3 regions of the Deinococcus radiotolerans genome follow, and region 3 is predicted to be linked to each of the others. Evidence: riboswitches for the same ligand, from Rfam matches in the RefSeq annotation. Region 3 holds a riboswitch; each other region holds the start of a gene.
What was found. Region 3 has a riboswitch for cyclic di-GMP ahead of IEY63_RS18435 (Ig-like domain-containing protein). Riboswitches for the same ligand answer to the same signal wherever they lie in the genome.
Positions count from the first base shown of each region.

Region 1: another riboswitch for cyclic di-GMP. It lies ahead of IEY63_RS15895 (Ig-like domain-containing protein); the one in region 3 lies ahead of IEY63_RS18435 (Ig-like domain-containing protein).
Region 2: another riboswitch for cyclic di-GMP. It lies ahead of IEY63_RS02710 (glycoside hydrolase family 16 protein); the one in region 3 lies ahead of IEY63_RS18435 (Ig-like domain-containing protein).

Region 1 is NZ_BMPE01000012.1:8,722-14,093, reverse strand. Features, by position in the region: gene IEY63_RS15905 (Ig-like domain-containing protein) at 50-1,474, shown strand; gene IEY63_RS15900 (hypothetical protein) at 2,335-3,222, opposite strand; cyclic di-GMP riboswitch class II at 4,190-4,273, shown strand; gene IEY63_RS15895 (Ig-like domain-containing protein) at 4,489-5,372, shown strand, end outside.
Region 2 is NZ_BMPE01000001.1:557,752-563,123, reverse strand. Features, by position in the region: gene IEY63_RS02725 (ABC transporter substrate-binding protein) at 1-762, opposite strand, end outside; gene IEY63_RS02720 (N-acetylmannosamine-6-phosphate 2-epimerase) at 902-1,588, opposite strand; gene nagZ (beta-N-acetylhexosaminidase) at 1,675-3,153, shown strand; gene IEY63_RS02710 (glycoside hydrolase family 16 protein) at 3,208-3,975, opposite strand; cyclic di-GMP riboswitch class I at 3,988-4,062, opposite strand; gene IEY63_RS02705 (glycoside hydrolase family 26 protein) at 4,260-5,174, opposite strand.
Region 3 is NZ_BMPE01000019.1:20,752-26,123, forward strand. Features, by position in the region: gene IEY63_RS18420 (potassium channel family protein) at 1-173, opposite strand, end outside; gene IEY63_RS18425 (hypothetical protein) at 203-832, opposite strand; gene thrC (threonine synthase) at 869-2,311, opposite strand; cyclic di-GMP riboswitch class II at 2,722-2,806, shown strand; gene IEY63_RS18435 (Ig-like domain-containing protein) at 2,869-3,255, shown strand; gene IEY63_RS18440 (ABC transporter ATP-binding protein) at 3,378-4,286, shown strand; gene IEY63_RS18445 (ABC transporter permease) at 4,283-5,104, shown strand; gene IEY63_RS18450 (sensor histidine kinase) at 5,233-5,372, shown strand, end outside.

The DNA.
Region 1 (5,372 bases), on a different contig from region 3:
AACTTCCCCCATGCCGCTGGGACGCCCACCGTCCTGGCCCAGGAGCCCCATGCAAAACCGCATTCAGCTCACCCTCGCCCTCACCGCCCTCACCGCCGCCCTCGCCTCCTGCGGCACCTCCACCGCCCCCGTCGCCCAGCTCGTCAAGGTGGACGTCGCCGCCCCCATGGGCACACTCTCCGGGGTTCAGCAGGGCCTGAGTGCGCAGGGCTTCACCGGCGACGCCCCCACCCGCCACTACGACGTGACCGTCCGCGACAGCAAGGGCAAGGTCGTCGCCTTCAACGGCACCACCTACGACCCCACCGGCGCCGGCACCACCACCCTGACGCTGAACGACGCCAACCAGTTCAAGCAGACCCTGCTGCTGCCCGCCGGGCAGTACACCTTCGAGAACAAGGTCAAAGACGACGCCAACAACGTCCTGCTCGGCTACGGTCCCGGCAGCGAGAACCCGGGCACCGTGGACGCGGCCTCCACCCTGATCCGCCTCAAGTCCCATGCGGTGCTCGACCCGGCCAACACGACGCTCGCCCCGAGCATGACGCTCAACGAGCTGTACACCGACACCAAGTTCAACCTCAGCCTCAACCTCAAGACCGCCACCTTCGGCGCGGCCATGGCCACGGTGCCCACCAGCGACATCAGCGCGGTCACCTACACCCTCGGCAACGTCACGGACGGCGTGCTCAACGGGGCAGGCAGCAAGGTGGGCGTGAACGTCACCAGCCGCGGCACGGACACCGACAGCGAACTGAACGTCACGGCCAGCTTCAGCGCCTGGGTGCAGGACAGTGGCCGCGACACGGCCAGCTACCAGCCCGTCAGCATCGCGTTTGCCAAGCAGATCCAGACGAACGTGATGACCACCGACACGGTCATGCCCACCCTGAGCCTGAACGCCGCGGCGCCCACCGTGAACACCACCGCGACCCTCGCGGGCACAGTCGGCGATGACGTGATGGTGCAGGGCGTGCGCGTGTACGTGGACGGCAACCTGGTCGCCAGCATGGACCCCAGCGACAACGTCGCCGCGGTGACCGGCGACAGCAACGGGGGCTGGAGCGCGCCGTGGCTGGTCGGGGCCGCAGGCACGTACGCCGTGACGGTGATCGCCGAGGACAGCAGCGGCAACGAAACCCGCGTCGACCAGTCCGTTACCGCCAACGACTACCAAGAGATCAACGTAACGGGCGGGGCTTACTACCAGGACTTCGCGTTCAAAGCGGGCGTGCCCCAGACCTTCAGGATCAACGGCGCCAGGACCTATATCTACGCCTGGAACTACACCTGGTCCGCCGGCTCGACGCTGTCCGGCGTTCTCAAGAACAGCGCCGGTCAGACGCTGACGACGGATCCCTATTACGACGCCAACAACGACGCTGAGCTGTACAACCTGACGGGGGCACCCGGAAGCTACATCTTCACGGTGGTGTCCAGCGTCGACCAGACCGTCCAGATCTGGGCCCAGTAAGTCAGACGCCCCCAGCTCGTCTAAAAAGAACGCCCGCCCCTGGTGGGCGTTCCTTATGAATTCATGGGGCGGCGGCCCGGCCACCAGCGAATGGGTTACCCACCAGGACTCATGTCTGACGCGGACATCCTGCGGCGACCCGATCAGTGGTGCTTTCAGGCCAGGAGCAAACGCTACCGACTGCACGCACCCGTGGATCAGGCCGGTTCCGCTCCAGCCGGTAGGTCCTGAGAACGCGCATGCCGCATTGCGGACAGAGGATTGAACCACGAGGTCCGAAGAGCGGCGCGCGCATGGGCCCGCTCGCACGCCGTTCTTCACCCCGGCCGCAGACCCGTCCCGGAGCTGCACGGTTCGCTGGGGTCATGCCGGCGGTAAGCGCAGTGGCCCTGCGGATCAGGTGGACGGCGTCACCGGTGTCCGTGGCGGTGCCCGGTGAGGGCTCGGCCGTCTCTGCAACCGGCACCCGAGCCGGTCTGGTGGCCGCGACGCTTGGGGGACACCGCGCTTCTGCTGCCGGGCCCTGCCCGCCCGACATCCTGACCGGGACCGCGGCATCGAGGCGGCCTGCCGTTGCCCCATCGGTCAAGGTGGGCGGACACCGTGATCTGCTCGTCCACCTCGTGCTGTCCCCGCGCAGGTGGACGGTCTGGCTGGTGCGGGCCGCCCTGCCCCTGCGGCCGGGCAGGACCGCCTGCCGATCAGGACTGCTGCCCATGGGTGACTGCGTGGGTCTCCAGGCGTTCAATCTGTCCACCGTCACCCCGTGCTGGCGTGGCGCGCAAGCGGGCCGGCCGTCAGCGCCCCGTGTATGACAGTGGGGCGCTGACGGCCTTGCGTGTCAGCTGTCGCGGGGCTTGTCAGCCCCGGTTGAGCGGCGGACCGGAGATGGGCGCGAAGCCCATGAGCGGCGCCGCCTGCTGCACCACCGCGTACATGGCGATGCCCTGGGCGTAACTCACGCTGACGCTCTGGAAGGTGGCCGTGTCCGTCCCGGCGACGCGGATCCAGGCGCTGAAGCTGGCGGTGACGTTCAGCGTGGTGTCATCGGCCGCGCCACGCGCCGTCACGTTCACGCCCACCTTGCTGCCCGCCCCGTTGAGGACACCGTCGGTTGGGCTCCCGAGGCTGTAGGTGACCGCGCTGATGTCGCTGGTGGGCACGGTCGCGGACGCGCCGTTCACGCCCGCCGTTTTGGGACTGAGGGCCAGGTTGACGGTGCTGTCGGTGAACAGCTGGGGGACGTTCTCGGTGGGGGCCAGGACGCTGCTGGCCGGGTCCATGACCGCGTGCGCGGTCAGGCGGACGCTGCCCCCGGTGGTGGTGAGGGTACCGGCGTTCTCGGCAGCGGGGCCATATGCGAGGAGGGTGGCGTTGGTGGCGTCGTCCTTGACGGCGTTCTCGAAGGTGTAGGTGCCGGAGGGGAGCAGCAGCGTGCGGCGGAACAGGTTGCCGCTGTTGAGTTCGACCGTGGCTGCGCCGGTGCCGGTGGGGTCGTAGGTGGTGCCGTTGAACGTGACGACCTGGCCGGAGTCGTCACGTACGGTGACGACGACGTGGCGAGCCGGAGCGTCACTGGTGAGGCCGAGGCCACCGAGGTCCTGGGGGGCGGCGCCCACCATGAATCCAGTGGCGCTCAGGCGCAGTTCGGTAAGCGGACTGGCGGTGGGTGTGGCGGTGCTGTGCCCGCAGGACGCAAGGAGTAGGGCGAGGGATGGACACGCGAGAGCAGAGACGGTGCGGCGCATGGAGACTCCTGTCCAGGAGCGTCGGGGCGCCTGGTGAATACGGGTGGACGGCTGAGCCTCCCTGGCCCGGGTCGGGAAGGCCTGGGCGAGCGCACCGGGAGGAATGGTGAAGAACTTCATTCTTGCCTCATACTCTGCTGGCTGGCGGGTCACAGCGTCCTTACACGCGGCGCACCCGACCAGATGAGCGCGGCAGGAAAGCGCCTATCGGCAGCGGTGGCCTCGCCCCTCACGTCACCAAACGCTGAAAGCGGGGAAACGGCGACCTTGTGTGGGCTTCTCACTGTTCATCCCGGGCGGTGCTCGAGGAAGGGGGCTACTGGCGTGTACACCGAGTCAGTTGTCAGGCCCGATATGATGACGACTGCATTACTACAGCAGCCCGCCTGGCCGTGCCCAGGATCGAAATGGACACCTTGGCGCTGAACCTAGACACTGAAGCGCACGGCCAGATGAACTGCGTCTCCCTGCAGCACCTCGCGGTGCACCTGGGCGTGACGGTGACCTGCTTCATGACGACCGCGCCGGAAGAAGGCCTCACGTGTCATGCGCGGACCCTGCATGAGAGCGGCCGGGCTGGTCCCCGTGAGCCGCGAGGTGCTGCGGCAGCGGGGGTTGAACGGTACCCGGTCAGCCCTGGCATATCGGCTCCGGGCCGCTGGCCTGGGCCTGTTGCTCCGGGCCACGCGGCAGGCGGTGACGCGGGTGGTCGGCGTGTGGCGCCAGAAGGAGGAGCGTCGGGATATTCGACTGCCGGACGGCGTGTCCTGGCGTGGCCCTGGGCGTCCGGTCAACGTTGCCCACCATCGAGGCGGCGCCTGGCTTCCACGCGTGCGTTGTGGTCAGCAGGATGGCAGGGCAACTCAGGGAAGGGCCCACTGCAGACTCATGGAACCATCTCACGTTGTAAGGTTTCTGTGAAATGACCAGCCGCAGAGTATGAGGCACAGGTGAATTTTTAAACAGCAACCTGATGCGAGGCGATGATGTCGGGCCCTTACCCGGGCACCTTGGTCCGACTGAGCCAGTGGTGCGCCCACCGCAGCGTCTCCCCGTCCACGGCCCCCGGGTCGAGTTCTTTCCGCTGGCGTGCCTGCACACCGGCCTGGAGTCCTGACGCGTTCCTTCCTGCCGCCCCTGCCGAGGCTCTTAACGCTGCGCTAACGACACATTCACTAAGTTGCCTGCGTTCGACCGCGCCCACCGCGCATCACACCACGCCTTTCACGCACGGCCCCTTCCCCGGAAGGCGCCACAGGAGCACCCATGCGTTCAGTCCTCAACACCACCCTTGCCCTGACCACCCTCACCCTGGCCCTCGCGTCCTGCGGCCAGCGCGCCGTCACCCCCACCGCCAAAGGACCCCTCATGAAGGTCGAGGTCAGCGCGCCCGCCTTCGCAGGGCAGGGCCTCGGCGCACAGGGCCTCACCGGCGACGCCCCCGCCCGCCACTACGACGTGACCGTCCGCGACAGCGCCGGCAAGACCGTCACCTTCAACGGCACCACCTACGACCCCACCGGCACCGGCGCCACCACCCTGACCCTGAACAGCGCCAACAGCTACCACCGCCTCCTGCTCCTCCCCAAAGGGGACTACACCTTCGAAAACAAGGTCAAGGACGACGCGACCAGCGCCACCCTCCTCGCGTACGGCCCCGCCGCGGAGAACGCCGGCACGGTCGACAAGAACAACACCGTCATCCGCATCAAATCCCACGCGGTGTACGACGCGGCCACCAGCACCCTGGCACCCAGCCTGAGCATGAACGAGCTGTACACCGACACGACGTTCAACCTCAGCCTCAACCTGAAAACCGCACCCGTGAACAGCGGCGCGTCCGCCACCGTCCCCACCAGCGACATCGGCCCCGTGACCTACACCCTGGGTAACGTCAGCGACGGCGTGCTGAACGGCGCGGGCAGCAAGATCGGCGTGAACGTCACGTCGCGCGGTACGGACACCGACAGTGAACTGAACGTCACCGCCACCTTCCAGGCGTGGGTGCAGGTCGCCGGCACGGACACCGCCAGCTACCAGACGGTCAGCGAAAGCTTCGCCAAGCAGATCCAGACCAACGGGCTGACCACCGACACGGTCATGCCCACGCTGACCTTCGCGACCGCCTCGGCCTCGACGGGCGCCGCGCT
Region 2 (5,372 bases), on a different contig from region 3:
CAGCATGCCCAGCTTCCCGGCCGAGTACAGCTCGGTCGCGGCCGTGAACCCGCGGCGCATGGTGTCCTCGGGGATGTAGCCCTTCTTGTACAGGTCCACGTACGTCTGGAGCAGCTTGACGTGCTCGGCGCTGTTGAACACGGCCTTGCTGCCGCTCTTGTCGAGGATGGGCAGGCCCGCCTCCTGGAACACGTACAGCATGCTGATCCCGTTGATGTTCGGCATGAAGCCGTACATGCCGGTCTTGTCCTTGATCTGCTTGGCGGCGGCGATCAGCGTCTGGATGGTGCGGGGTGGGTTGGCGGGGTCCAGGCCGGCCTTGCGGAAGATCTCGGTGTTGTACGCCACGACCTTCGGCGCCCAGTACCACGGCACGCCCATGACCTTCCCGTCGTACGTGAAGGTGTCCAGGGGGCTGGCGAAGTACAGCTTCTTCTGCGCGGCGCTCAGGTCCAGGGGCTCCAGCGCGCCCTGCTGCACCAGCTTGACCGTCATGTCGCTGCTGAGGTTCACGGCAGCGGGGGGCCGGCCGGCGGCCACGGACGCCAGCAGTTTCTGCTCCATGGCGGTGGCGGGCACGTCCACCCACTTGAGTTCCACGTTCGGGTTTTCCTTCTCGAACTGCGTGACCAGGCGGTTCATCTCGTCGTTGAACAGAGGTGCGAGGCTGATCGTCCAGAATTCCAGCTGGGTCTTCTGCGCGTGGGCGGCCCCGCCGAGCATCGCGGCGGTGATCAGGGTGGTGAGGACGCGGTGTTTCATGCTTGAACTCCTGGGGTGAGACACGCCGGTGCGCGCGGGAACGGCTCCGGCAGGGGAACTTGAGAAGGATGTGCGCCGAATGTAGCGGTTTTCAGGCCAGCGCGTCTGAGAACCTGAGGGCCTCACTCTCACCACCCCGTCAGCTGGAGCGTTTCGAGCCCACCCCTAGGGCCTGGGCGAACCAGCGGGTCACGTGATCCGGCCGGGTGATCGCGCTGCCCACCACTACCGCGTGCGCGCCGGTCGCCAGGGCCTGCGCCGCCAGTTCCGGCGTGTTCAGACGGCCCTCCGCGATGAACGGCAGCCCCGCCCTGTTCAGGGCGCGCATCAGCTCGAAATCCGGCCCCGCTTGCTGCGGGCTGTGCGGTGTATACCCGCTCATGGTCGTGCCCACGATGTCCGCGCCCGCCGCGTAGGCCGCGTGGGCCTCGGCCAGCGTGCTCACGTCCGCCATGGCCAGCGCTCCGCAGGCGTGCGCCTCGGCAATCAGGTCCGCCACCGCGTACGGGCGGGGCAGGTCCGTGCCGTCGAACGCCACGACGTCCGCCCCAGCCTGGGCCACTGCGCGCACCTCTGCCGGTGTGGTCGTGATGTACACCGGCGAGCCCGGCTGCGCCTGCTTCGTCAGCCCGATCAGCGGCACGTCCGTCAGCGCCCGCACCGCGCGGATGTCCTCCGGGCTGCGCAGCCGCAGGCCACCCGCGCCGCCCAGCAGCGCCGCGCGGCTCATCGCCGCGATGATCCCCGTGTCCCGCATCGGGCTGCCGTCATCCGCCTGCACGCTCACGATCAGGACGCCCCGCAGGCGCATCAGCACGTCATTCACGCCCGACAGCCTACCGGACACCCGGCCGGACTGGTGCACGCCACCGCCAGCGGTGGCCCGGCGCGCGGTGGCGTACCCTGAGCGGCGTGAGCCCAACCCTGCACAGCACCCTGTCCAGCGGCGCGCTGGTGATGGTGGACATCCCCGGCCCCATCCTGGACGACGACACGGCCGAGCACCTGCGGCGGCGCGGCATCCGCAGCGTGTGCCTGTTCCGCAAGAACGTGGAATCTGAATCTCAGCTGCGGACCCTGTGCGCGGACCTGCGCGCCGTGATGGGTGAGCACGCCCTGATCGCCCTGGATCACGAGGGCGGCGCGATCCTGCGCCCGCTGTTCTGGCCGTTCGCGCCCAGCGCCATGAACCAGGGCGCAGCGCGGGACGAGGGACTCACGGAGGACGTGAACGCGGCGCTGGCGCGGCAGCTGCGCAGCGTGGGCATCAACTGGAATTTCGCGCCTGTCCTGGACGTGAACGTGAATCCCGCCAATCCCGTGATCGGCGAGCGGGCCTACGGCGCCGACGTGGACGTGGTGACCCGCATGGGTGGTGCGGCGCTTGCCGGGCACGACCGCGCGGGCGTGGCGGCGTGCGTGAAGCACTTCCCGGGGCATGGGGACACCAGCCTCGACAGTCACCTGGCTCTGCCGCGCGTGGACAAGCCGCGAGAGGCGCTGGACGCCGCGGAGTTCGCGCCGTTCCAAGCGCTGCTGCCGCGCTCGCCCGCCATGATGACCGCGCACATCATCTACCCGGCCCTGGATCCGGAGCGGCCCGCCACGCTGTCCCGCCGGGTGCTGACCGGCCTGCTGCGCGACGAGTGGGGCTTCGACGGCGTGGTCGTCACGGACTCCATGGGCATGAAGGCCATCGACGACCACTACGGCCGGGGCGAGGCGGGCGTGCTGGCCCTGCAGGCTGGCGCGGACCTGGTGATGGCCCTGGGCCGCCGTGAGGCGCAGGACGCCACCCTGGACGCCATTCAGGCCGCGCTGGACCGGGGCGCGCTGGACGCCGCGCAGATGCAGGCCAGCGTGCGCCGGCTGGAGGCCCTGGCTGAGCGTTACCCGGCGCAGGCCGACCCGACCCTGAACCCGATGGATGACGCGCCGCTGCTGGCGGACGCCTGGGCGCGCGGCCTGAGCGCGTACCGGAACCCGGTGGCGCCGGCGCCCGGATCGCGGGTGCTGCTGGTCGCGCAGGCGAAGGTGCCCCGTGAGAATGTCAGCGAGGCCAGCGTGGACGCCCAGACCCTCGCGGATGAACTGCGCGGCGTGTACGACGTGCACCTGCACGCCTTCGAGGACCCCGCCGAGCTGGACTGGGCGGCGCTGCGCGGGCAGGAACGGCCGGTGATCCTGGCGACCACGTCCCGGCACCGGCACGCCGCGCTGCGCGGCGCCCAGCCCGACCTGCACCTGGCGCTGTACAACCCTTACGCGGCGCTGGACGTGGACGCCCCGGCCCTGATCACCTACGGATTCCAGCCAGAGGCGCGCCAGTCGATCCTGTCGTGGCTGCGCGCGGAGCGCCGCGCGACGGGTACGCTGCCCTTCCCCGCGTAAACCGCAAGAGTAACCCCGCCCCTGCATGCTCTGGGGCGGGGCTGCTCTTGTGTGTCAGAAGGCTTCGAACTGGACGGAATCCACGAGCATGTACACGGTGCCCGTCGTGGCCTGTCCGCCCCACCCGGCGCTGTTGGTGGGCCACACGTTCAGCATGATGTGCGCGGGCTGCTGCGGGACGTTCTTGGTGGTCTCCCAGACTTTCGAGCCGTTCAGGTAGTACGTGATGCGGTCGGGGCGCCACTCGTAGGTCATCGTCTGGAAGTTCTGCCCGAAGCTCACGCCGGTGGGCATGACGCTGTAGTCCTTGCTGTTGACGGTGTTCCACACGGCGGCGTTCAGCGTCTTGGGACGGTTTCCCTCGATTTCCAAGTCAATTTCGGTGGCGCTGTTGTCGACGTAGCTGAAGGCGCCGCTGATGTTGCCGCTGAGGACCTTGCCGCTCTTGGTGGGGCTGGCGCTGGTGCTGGCCGCGCGGAAGCGGTAGGTGTACCGGCCGAAGCCGAAGGTCTGGGCGCTCTGCACCTCGGCGGCGCGGGCACACAGGCCGGTCGCGCAGTTCTGCACGTTCAGCGTGAGCAGCAGGTGGCCGTTCTTGACGCTGGCCAGCGACGAGTCGAACGCGCCGGTCAGGCCGGGCTGCTGCCAGAAGCCCGCCCAGCTGGATTTGATCCACTTGCCCGCGTCGAGGGTATCGAAGTTTTCTGACCAGGTGACGCTCGCGGGGCGCAGCGTGGCGGTGGATTCGGGTTTGGTGACGCCGCTGCAGGCGACGAGGCTCAGGCTGAGCAGGGCAGTGAACAGGGTACGGCGAATGAGCATGCTGAATCTCCCTCTGGCGGCCCGGCCAACCCTGTGGGTTCCGTGGCTTTGCGTCACCGTCTTGCAACGGTTTTGCCTTGAGCATTGGGATGCTCTGACTGTCCGGCGAGTTTCGCGAAAACAGTCCTTCAAGGTTCTTACATGAACGCCTCACGTGTCACCCCCATCTGGGGGTGCGCGGCTTTAATAAAAGGGGGTGAGAGGGGGGACGTGGCCTGCACCTCGGCACGCGCCTCAACAGCCCTGGGGCGCCGGTGCAGACGCCGTCAAGGGATTCCGGCGGTTCACTTCACGCAGCGGCGGAAGGCCCCCAGTGCGGCCTCGCTGGTCGTCAATCGCCAGTCCACCCGACCGTCTTTCAGGTGAAACCAGAACGCCCGGCGGATCTTGCCGAAGCCCGGCAGGTCCGCGCACATGTACCGGATCCACGCGGCCTTGCTGCCCCCCTGCTCCACGCTGGACAGTTCGCCCAGCTGCACGGGTTTGCCCACCGCCACGCGCTTGAGCTCCGCGTAGGACGGCCCGAAGGTGTCCCGGAAACTCAGCCAGCGGTTCCAGGGGTTCGTGGTGCCCCAGTTGTAGCCGTCCAGGCCCACTTCATTCACCCACGCTCCGCCGGGGTACAGCGCCTTGTAGGAACTCAGGGCGCCGGGGAAGAGGATATTCGGTGTCCACACCCAGCGGACCGGGGCTTTCTCCGCGCGGAAGACGTTGACCATGTGCCGCCACGCGCGGATGAAGTCGGCGGGCGTGTTGGTGCGGGTCAGCTGGTACGTGCCCCAGTTGCCGTTCATCTCCGGGGCGAACGTGATCTTGACCGTGGCGCCGCCACTGCGGATGTCCCGCGCGAACTTCTTCAGGTAGGCGTCGTGGCGGCCAGAGGCGATGTCACGGTAGGGCACGCCCACGGCAGTCCCATCCGGTTTGCGGATGCGGGGCTGCCAGGAGAGTTCCAGTTCACGCTTCTGTCCCGTGAGTGCCCTGGCGTACTCCCGCTGGAAGGGCACGTTCCAGTCCTGGAACCAGCGGACGGACGTGAAGGTGCAGTTCACCTTGCGTTCCACCGCAGTCAGGACCTCAAGGCTGTTGACCGTCAGGCCGAAAATGCCGCAGCTGGGCAGGCGGGAGCTGGGTGCAGCCTGACTGCTCAGGAGGATCAGCGGTGTCAGGGGCAGCAGGATGGACAGGTAGCGTCTCACGTGTGCCTCATTCTGGCGGCGTGCCCAGTTCCGGCGGGATTCATCCGGATGAACGCACAGTGGCCCCGTATTAATGAAAAGGCCGTACTGGTCGGGCTGAATTGCAATTTCGGCACACCCCCAACGCCCCCCATTGACCGAAATTTTCAGAGGCTTCCCGTTCATCGACGCGCAATCACATCGGCCTACCTTGAATCG
Region 3 (5,372 bases):
TTGCCGTCCGCGTGCAGGTCGCCCGGCGTGCCGTACCCCACGGTCGTCAGGGTCATGGCCGTCATGAACAGGCAGTCCAGCCACGACCAGCCCTCCAGCACCCGGTAGCCCACCGTGCCCGACACCACCAGCCCCGCGATCAGGGCCAGCAGCACGGCGGGGCGGCGGGTCATGCCTCAAGTGTAGGCGCGCAGCGGTCCGGTCAGCGGGTGATCGCGCTGAACATGAGATAGGCCGTGCCGGCGCTCAGCACCGCCCCGAAAGCCCCCAGCAGCCAGCGCATCCAGGACCGGTATGGCGGCACGTCCAGTCGGGCTTCAAGGAGGCCGCGCCGGTTCAATTTCCTACCAGGATCCATGCGCACGGTCAGCGGCGTCCCGATCGGCACGAGCGCCTGCGCCGCCCGCAGCGCCGCGCGGTCCCCCTGGTCATCCAGGTCGCACAGGGGCGGACGGGGCTGCGGACGGGGCAGCATCACGGCGTTCAGGGCCCGGGGCTGCACCTCCGCCACGCGGCCACCGGGCAGGTCCAGGGTCACGGCGACCCGCGCCGAACTGTTCCCACTGAGCCACCAGCCCAGCCCGAACCCCTGCACCACCCGGTGGCCGGTCACGACACCGTCCTCCAGCGGCCAGGTGCCGGTCCACTGCTCCGGGCGGGCGCGCAGGCCCATCCAAATCAGCCACAGGCCTGCCGCGACCATCGCCACCCCACCGGGAATGTTCAGTGAAAGCCACACGGCTCGGGGCAGCAGGTCCCGACTCAGCGCGCCGTACACCACCAGCAGGATGAAGCCCAGGCCCTTCAGGTCACGCAGCAGAAATCGCGGCACGCCTCAGGGTACGCGGTGCGGTGCGCGGGGTTCCCGTCAGGCGGGTTCTTTCGGGGTGAGGTTCGCCGCGATGAAGTCCTTGAGGGTCTGCACGTCGTTGGGGATCACCTGGAAGCGTTTGGGGGCCTGCTCGATGCCGTCGAAGCGGGCGGGGCGCCCTGGGGTCTGCCCCACGGCCGCCTGTACGGTCTCCTCGAACTTGGCGGGCAGGGCGGTTTCCAGGCAGATCATGGGCACGCCGGGCCGCTGGTAGGCCTGCCCGACGAGGACACCGTCGGCGGTGTGCGGGTCGATCAGGCGGCCATACGTCTCGAAGACGGTGCGGATGGTGCGCAGGCGGTCGGCGTGGGTGCTGCGTCCGCTGCGGAAGCCGCTGGCCTGCACGGCGTCCCAGTGAGGGGTGCCACTCAGGGCGACGGGGCGGCTCTGGCCGACCTCGTCCCACCAACTGCGCGTCTGCACGGCGTCCGCTCCGGCGATCAGGTACAGGTAGCGTTCGAAGTTGCTGGCCTTGCCGATGTCCATGCTGGGGCTGCTGGTCACCGCGACCCGGTCGGCGGGGCGGACGTGGTAGGTGCCGCCGCTGAAGAAGTCGTGCAGGACGTCGTTCTCGTTGCTGGCGACGAGCAGCTGCCCGATGGGCAGGCCCATGGATTTGGCGAGGTACCCGGCGAACACGTTCCCGAAGTTCCCGGACGGCACGCTGAAGTCGGCCTCTGCCCCGGCGGGGAGGTTCAGGGCGAGGTACGCCTTGAAGTAGTACACGGCCTGCGCGAGCACCCGCGCCCAGTTGATGCTGTTCACCGCGCCGATGTCGTAGCGGGCCTTGAAGTCCGCGTCGGCGTTCACGGCCTTCACGAGGTCCTGACAGTCGTCGAAGACGCCCTCCACGGCCAGGTTGAAGATGTTCGGCTCCTGGAGGCTGAACATCTGCGCCTGCTGAAAGGCACTCATGCGGCCGTGCGGGGAGAGCATCACGACGTTCACGCGCGCCTTGCCGAGCATGGCGTACTCGGCCGCCGAGCCGGTGTCGCCGCTGGTGGCGCCCAGGATGTTCAGCCGCTCGTCGCGGCGTTCCAGAACGTACTCGAACACCTGCCCCAGGAACTGCATGGCCATGTCCTTGAACGCCAGGGACGGCCCGTTTGACAGTTCCAGCAGGTACAGGCCGCCCCCGTCCGGACCCGTCTCGCCCAGCGGGGTCAGGGGCGTGATCTCGGGGCTGTGGAAGACCTCTTGCGTGTACGTGCTCCGCAGCAGGGCGCGCAGGTCCGCTTCGGGGATGTCCGTGATGAAGGGGCGCATCACCTCGTAGGCGAGGTCCGCGTAGCTGAGGTCCCGCCACGCGGCCAGCTGCTCAGGCGTGACTGTGGGAATCGACTCGGGCATCGCCAGCCCGCCGTCCGGGGCGAGGCCCGAGAGCAGCACGTCCGAGAAGGACCCGAGGTCGCGCGCGCCGCGCGTGGAAACGTACTTCATGCATCCTCCCGCGCCCACGCGGTGGGCGACTTGCGTGCCGTCACTCTAGCGGCGGCGCCCGCTGCACCGCCGCGCGCGCACTAGGGCACTGACCACCCCGTCCACGCGGTCTTCATCTGGCGGGGCGGCGGATTCTGACAGAACTGTTACTGGGCGCCTCCGTCCTGACCGGGCGCCCACGTCCGGCGGGTCGGGGCCCTGTCCGGCCGGCGCTGGCGGCCTGGCCAGCCCAGGCGGAAGCCGTCCCAGACGCAGGGCACGCCGGTCCATCCCCGCAGGCCCCCGGGCCAGACGGTGGAGGTCCGCGCGGGGCTGTGCGTGTGGGTCACTCAGGAACGGTTCATGCGGGGACGTGTGACAGGTGCGAAGGGCAGCGGCCGCCATCATGACCTCACTCGCTACGGAGACAACGGGCGAGAAGAGGCGACGAAGCGTGGTCCTGTATGCGGGCACCTGGGACACGTGGAGCCAGTGGTGCGACCGGCTTTTCGACCAGTGTTCCAGCCCGGCTGGACGCTGGACCCACCAACTGCGACCCCTCGCAGGAGGAGTACCCCATGCGCGCATTTCTTCTGTCTGCACTGATCGCGGTGCTGGCCACCAGCTGCGGTGGCCCCGCCACGCCCAGCACCACCTCCCAGTCCACCGACAGCCACATCGACGTGACGGCCCCCAAGGTCACCATGGTGATGAACCCCCAGACGCTGCGGGAAAAGGGCAACGTGTTCTTCCGCCTGTCCACCCAGGACAACGTCGCCGTGTCCCGCGTGGTGCTGATCATCGACGGGCAGACTTTCGTGGACGACCCGACCGCGTACAACTCCTACGCGAAGTACTTCGAGGCGGGCAGCAACGGCGAGCACACCGTGACCGTCCGCGTGTACGACCTCGCGCAGAACGTCACCGAGCAGACCCAGAACTTCAACGTCCGCATCGGGCAGTAAGGCGGCCCGGACCCGCTGGTCCTGATTCGGCCCTGGCCACGCCGTCCGGTATGACACCTGTCACCCGGCGCGCCTGACAGGCGGCACTGGGGCGCGCCGCGCGGCCCTGGCACGCTGGGGGCATGAACGCGATCGAACTGAGCGGTGTGAACAAGACCTTCGGGCGGGTGACGGCGCTGCGCGACCTGAACCTGAGTGTGCGCGCCGGGGAACTCACGGCGCTGCTGGGGCCGAACGGGGCGGGCAAGACCACCGCCATCAACCTGATGCTGGGGCTGGCGGCGCCCAGCGCGGGTCAGGTGCGCGTGCTGGGCGGCAACCCCCGCGATGACGTGGTACGCGCCCGGATCGGGTCGATGCCGCAGGAGAGCGCGCTGCCACCCGCGCTGACCGTGCGCGAGGCGGTCACGCTGCTGGCGTCGTTCTACCCGGCGCCGCTGCCGGTGGCGCAGGCACTAGCCCTGGCTGACCTAGAGGGCGTGGCGCACCGCCGTTCGGGCGCGCTGTCCGGTGGGCAGAAGCGGCGCCTGGCGTTCGCGCTGGCGGCGGTCGGGAATCCCGAGGTGCTGCTGATCGACGAGCCCACCACCGGCATGGACGCCCAGAGCCGACTGGCGTTCTGGGAGGCTGTGACTGCCCTGAAGGCGGCGGGGCGCACGATCCTGCTCACCACGCACTACCTGGAGGAGGCCGAACGCGCCGCGGACCGGGTGGTCGTCATGAACGCCGGGGCGGTGCTGGCGGACGGTAGCCCAGAGGCGCTGCGCTCGCAGGCGGGCGGGGCGCGCGTGAGCTTCACGTCCGATCTGGTACTGGCCGAGCTGCGGCACCTGCCGGGCGCCGAGGACGTCCGCGTGGACGCCCAGGGGCACGCGCAGCTGCGCACGGGCGCCCCCGAGGCGCTGCTGCGCGCTCTGATCGCGCGGGACGTGCCCTTCTCGAACCTGGAGGTCACGCGCGCCAGCCTCGAAGACGCCTTCCTCTCGCTGACCGCCCCGGCCGGACCCGCCGGGAAGGACGTGACCGCATGACCCACCTGACCTCTGCCCGGCCCACCGACCTGCCCGCCCCGGTAACGGGCGCGCGCCGCGCACCGCGCCTGCGCGCGCTGGGGGGGCTGGTGCTGGCCGAGCTGCGCCGCATGCTGCGCAACCCGATGTTCGCGGTGGGCACCATCGGCTTCCCGGTGATGTTCTTCGCGCTGTTCGGCCTGAGCGCCGTGAACGAGACCACGGCGGAGGGCCTGAAGGTGGGGCCGCTGATCCTGGTGAATTTCGGGGCGTACTCGCTGCTGTCCCTGGCCATGTTCTCGTTCGGGTCGGCGGTGGCGCTGGAACGCACCGGCGGGTGGCTGCGGCTGCTGCGGGCGTCGCCCCTCCCGGCGGGCGTGTACTTCGCGGCGAAGGTGGGCGCGGCGCTGCTGTTCAGCGCGCTGAGCCTGGGCGTGCTGTACACCTTCGCGCACGTGGCGGGCGGCGTGAGCATCCCGGCGGGCACGGCGCTGCTGCTGCTGGCGAAGCTGCTGCTGGGCATGGTGCCGCTGATCGCGCTGGGCCTGAGCATCGGCTTCCTGGTCACGCCGACCGGCGCGCAGATCACCGCGAACCTCGTGAGTGTCCTGATGTCCTTCGCGTCGGGCCTGTTCACCCCGCTGGACCAGATGCCCGCGTTCGTGCAGAAGGTCGCGCCGTACCTGCCCGCGTACCACCTGGGGGCCGTGGCGCGCGGCACGGTGGCCGGGCAGACGGCGGGCGAGGCCGGGCACTGGCTGGCGCTGCTGGGCTTCGCCGCCTTGTTCGGCGCGCTGGCCGCGTGGGGCCTGAAACGCGACGAGAGCCGCGAGGGCTGAGCACCGGGGGGAGGCGGGCCGCCAGGAGCGGTACCCGCACCCCCCGTTTCAGGCATCCTGGGGGGGACCGGCCTCGTCCTGCTGTCCCCTGTCCCCTGACTCTTCACCCGTCCGCTTCTGGAGGCTTCATGAACCGCATTCCCTTCGCGCAGCAGGTGCCGCACGAGGTGCGCCGATCGGGGCGCACGCTGCTGTTCTGGCAGGTGTTTCCGCTGCTGTGGCTGGCGTTCCTGTACTACCCGGTGCAGGCGTTCCTGGACGCGCCGCA